2 regions of the Streptomyces sp. NPDC060000 genome follow, and region 1 is predicted to be linked to the other one. Evidence: riboswitches for the same ligand, from Rfam matches in the RefSeq annotation. Region 1 holds a riboswitch; the other holds the start of a gene.
The links. Region 1 has a riboswitch for cyclic di-AMP ahead of ACFWBB_RS27360 (C40 family peptidase). Riboswitches for the same ligand answer to the same signal wherever they lie in the genome.

Region 1 (2,192 bases):
ACCCCGGGCATCGGCGTCGTGGCGTTCGTGGTGATGTTCCTCGGCAACCCGTTCTCCGGGGCGGCCTCGGCGCCGCGGATGCTGCCGGAGCCGGTCGGGGCGATCGGCCAGTGGCTGCCGCCGGGCGCCGGGACGACCCTGCTGCGCTCGGTGTCGTTCTTCGACGGAGCGGCGGCGACCGGCCCCGCGCTCACACTGACCTGGTGGGCCGCGCTGGGCCTCGGGGCGGTGCTGCTGGGCGCGCAGCTGAAGCGGGGGCCGGCCCCGGCCGGGCCGGCCGTCGAGGCGCGCAAGCCCGCGCTCGTCGCCTGACCCGTCGCACCGGCCGTGCGTCCTCCCTCAGGGGGCGCACGGCCCTTCGCGTGTCCAGGACCCGCGGACGGGCGGCCCTACGACGGATCCGGCCCCCGGTACTCCGCCGTGACCCCGAACCGACGCTGTTCGCGGGGGTCGGCCGGCACGCACGGCGGGCGGTGAACCGGCGATGGTGCCCGAGTTGCCGCCGCTGCCCGCACTGACCCGCGCGGAGGCCGAGCTGATCGACGGTTACCTCGACGTGGTCGACATGCTCGGCCGTATCAACCCCGCCCACCACGGGGACACCTACCGCGGACCGCGCGCCGCCCAGGCGCTGGTGACCAAGGCGACCGCACTGCGCGACGCGCTGACGCTGATGCACCAGCGGGGTGAGAGCGAGCTGCACGCGCCGACGCTCGCGCGGGCGCTGCGCGTCCTGGACGGGGAGCGCCGCACGGCGCGCGTCACGCTCCCGCCGCTCTCCGACAGTTGACCCCGGCACACCCGCGGGCCGGGCGGTTCGGCACCGGACGTGACGACCGGACCGAAGTCGAAACGACCCAGAAGGCGTACCCCCGTTCGGCAGAGCGTCTGCTGTTCCCCCGGACGCTCACAGGTTGCGCACAAGAGCGCTCTCCGGGCGGGACAGGAGGCGTCAGTGCTGGTGGGAGCCCCTGAGGCGCCTCGGCACCTGATCACCCATCAGAGTGTTCACCCGAACGGGTGAGTGGTGAGTAACCCCACAAATCCCCGGTTCCGTTGGGATTTTCGGACATCAGTGAGCCAAGATCCCTGACTGACGACAAGCCCCCGCCACAAGAGGCGGGGCGGTCCGGGCGGACGCCGAGTCCTGCCGCCGCCCGGATGACCGGTCGACAGGAGTGCATCGGCAGGAGTGGAGGACCCGAGCAAGACGGGTCGCCGGAACGGTCACGCCATGACCGGGCCGAGCAGCCCTTGGGGTGAAGCCGCAGCCGCGGCCGGGCAACTTTGTCAGCCCGAATCCGACAGGTCATCCTTCACAGGCGGCTGACGAAGGGTTGCGCATGTCTGCGCTCAATCGTGTCCCGTCGCTCATGGTCCGGGCCGGTACGGCCTCGGCGTTCGCCATCGCCGCCGTGGGCGGCTCGGTCGTGGTCCCGGGGCTCGCCCCCGACGCCGCGGCCGCCACACCGGCGACGAAGGCGCTCCAGATCGCGGCCTCCAAGAAAGGTGCTCCGTACAAGTACGGGGCCACCGGGCCGAAGAGGTTCGACTGCTCGGGGCTCACGCTGTACTCGTTCAAGAAGGCGGGCAAGAGCCTGCCCCGGACGGCGGCCCAGCAGTACAACAAGACGAAGCACATCTCGGCGTCGAGCCGCAAGGCAGGCGACCTCGTGTTCTTCCACTCCGGATCGAACGTCTACCACGTCGGGATCTACGCGGGTAAGGGCAAGATCTGGCACTCGCCCAAGACCGGTGACGTGGTGAAGCTGCAGAAGATCTGGACCAGGAGCGTCTGGTACGGCCGGGTCCGCTAGGACGGGCCCTGGTCGCGTAACGGTCTGCCCGGGGTGATGTTCTCCCGGACCGGTGCTTCCCGGGGTGGTGGGGCGTCCTGACGCGCCTTCACCGCCCCGGGAGCTCACCCTCCGCCGGCGCCGCCAGAGCTCCGGCCCCCTGCTCCGCCGCCGGCAGGGCCCACGGGAGCTCGACGGTGACCGTCTTGCCGCCCTCCCGGGTCGGCCGCACTCTCAGCCTGCCGCCGCACTCCGCGGTCAGCCAGCGAATGATCACCAGCCCTCGGCCGTTGTCCTGCTGGACCGCGGCCGGCAGTCGTCTGGGGAAGCGCGGGTGACTGTCGGTGACGCCGACGCGCACCTGTTCGTCACGGTCGAGGACGAGGCCCACCGTGA
Region 2 (2,192 bases), on a different contig from region 1:
GTCGTGCACGCGGAGGAGGCGGCCCTCGCGAAGCTCGACCCCGCCGACCCCCGCCTGTCCACTGCCACCGTCTACAGCAGCCTCGAGCCGTGCGCCCACCGCTCCTCCCGCCCGGCCCCCTGCACCCGGCTCATCCTCGACGCGGGCGTGCGCAGGGTGGTCACGGCCTGGCGGGAACCGAACACCTTCGTCACGGAGGCGGACGGAAGCGGTCTGCTGGCCGCCCAGGGTGTCGACGTCCTCGTACTTCCGGAGTACGAGGAGCGTGCGAAGGACCCGAACGGCCACCTTCTCCGAGACCGCTGAGGCACCGCGGATCAACCGATGTGCTTTCTGTCCCGCTGATGGCGTACAGTTGTGTTCATCGCCGCGGGGTGGAGCAGCTCGGTAGCTCGCTGGGCTCATAACCCAGAGGTCGCAGGTTCAAATCCTGTCCCCGCTACTGATGGCCGAAGGCCGGAATCCGAAAGGGTTCCGGCCTTCGGCGCGTTCACCGGCCCCCGGGCGTGCTCGCCAGTCACTCCCTCACTCTTCGTGATCGGATGACCGCTCTGCGCATAACGAACGAGTCACCATCAAAACGCCTGTGACTGATGAAGCGTTTCCGGGGTAGGGCGAGGCGCGGTCAACTCGCCCGTTTTTCACCACTGGTGGCCCGAAAGTCCAGGCCACGAATGTTATTGATCAAGAAGAACGGCTTGGAATACCGCCCCCGGGTCTATTAACGTTCGATAACGCAGCGCGGTCGTCCCAGCCGGCACCAGAGTCGGCTCCGTGCGGCACGTGCCGAATCCCGCAAGGGAACCGGGGAACCACCACCTTGGGGTGAATCACGCGGAAGCCGCCGTGAACTCGCAGAGTCCACGGCCGGTATACGCGCGTAGGAGACCTTCCCGCTCCGAACCCGTCAGCTAACCCGGTAGGCGACGGAAGGAAAGGAGCGCGCCCGCGTGGCGTCCAACCCGCCTGCCCCAGAAGCCCCGTACGCGCCGAGCCAGCGGTCCACCGAGACCTTCGGCTACGGCGGTTACCGCACTGACGAGGGCCCCTGGGAGGAATGGAACCCCACCGCGGAGTCCATTCGCCCGGCACGCGGCAAGCACCGCGTCGCCAAGCAGCGCGGCGGCGGATTCGCCCGCAGCTCCACCGTCCTCGGCGTCGGCGTCATAGCCGCCGTCAGCGCGGGCGGCATGGCCAGTGCCAACACCGGCAAGGCCCCGGTCTCCATCTCGATGCCGGACCTGCCCAACGTGGGCTCGCTCATCTCCGACGACCAGCCCGCCCAGGAAGCCCCGTCGGCCTTCGCCGGCTTCGGAACCGAAGCCCCCGTGGACGCCGACGAGAGCGCCTCCGACGCCGGCGAGGCCCTGCGCAGCCGGATCATGGCGCAGGCCGAGTCGCAGCAGTCCCAGGTCGAGGTCAAGGCAGCCGCCGTGGCGGCCAAGGCCGAGGCCGACGCCGTCGCCAAGGCCGAGAAGGAGGCGGAGGCCAAGGCGGCCGCCGCCAAGAAGAAGGCCGCCGAGGAAGCCGCCGCGAAGGTCGAGGCCGCGCGCCTGGCCGAGCTGGCCAAGCAGTACACCCTGCCGACCTCCTCGTACACCATCACCTCGACCTTCGGTCAGGCCGGTTCCCTCTGGTCCTCCGGCTACCACACGGGTCTCGACTTCGCCGCGCCCACGGGCACGCTCATCAAGGCCGTCCACAGCGGCACCATCACCGAGGCCGGCTGGGCCGGTTCCTACGGCTACCGCACCATCCTGACCCTGGACGACGGCACCGAGCTGTGGTTCTGCCACCAGTCGTCGATCAGCGTCAGTGTCGGCCAGAAGGTCGCCACCGGTGACGTGATCGGCCGGGTGGGCGCGACCGGGAACGTCACCGGGGCCCACCTCCACCTCGAGGTCCACCCGGGCGGCAGCGCCGACGGCATCGACCCGGCGGCATGGCTGCGCGGCAAGGGCATCAACCCCTGAGCGGTCCCTCTCCCGCGGACACCCTGATCCACCTCGGCAGCCCCGGCGCCCTCCGCGTCGGGGCTGCCGGTCTGTGCCGTCCACAGGCGCCGTTCACATGTTCTTCGCGTCACGCCCGGAATGGGCGGGCCGTCGGCGCCCGTTGAGACGAAGCATGACTTCTCTTCGCAAGCTCGGCTCCTCCGACCTCGAGGTCTTCCCGCTCTCCCTCGGCGGCAA

Region 2: it holds a riboswitch for cyclic di-AMP, as region 1 does, so the genes downstream of both, ACFWBB_RS36420 (M23 family metallopeptidase) here and ACFWBB_RS27360 (C40 family peptidase) in region 1, are expected to answer to the same signal.

The regions. Positions count from the first base shown of each region.
Region 1 is NZ_JBHWUU010000057.1:9,461-11,652, reverse strand. Features, by position in the region: gene ACFWBB_RS27370 (ABC transporter permease) at 1-312, shown strand, start outside; gene ACFWBB_RS27365 (hypothetical protein) at 485-790, shown strand; cyclic di-AMP (ydaO/yuaA leader) riboswitch at 1,129-1,340, shown strand; gene ACFWBB_RS27360 (C40 family peptidase) at 1,344-1,817, shown strand; gene ACFWBB_RS27355 (ATP-binding protein) at 1,906-2,192, opposite strand, start outside.
Region 2 is NZ_JBHWUU010000095.1:22,550-24,741, reverse strand. Features, by position in the region: gene ACFWBB_RS36430 (dihydrofolate reductase family protein) at 1-306, shown strand, start outside; tRNA gene ACFWBB_RS36425 (tRNA-Met) at 369-442, shown strand; cyclic di-AMP (ydaO/yuaA leader) riboswitch at 775-941, shown strand; gene ACFWBB_RS36420 (M23 family metallopeptidase) at 951-1,973, shown strand; gene ACFWBB_RS36415 (aldo/keto reductase) at 2,128-2,192, shown strand, end outside.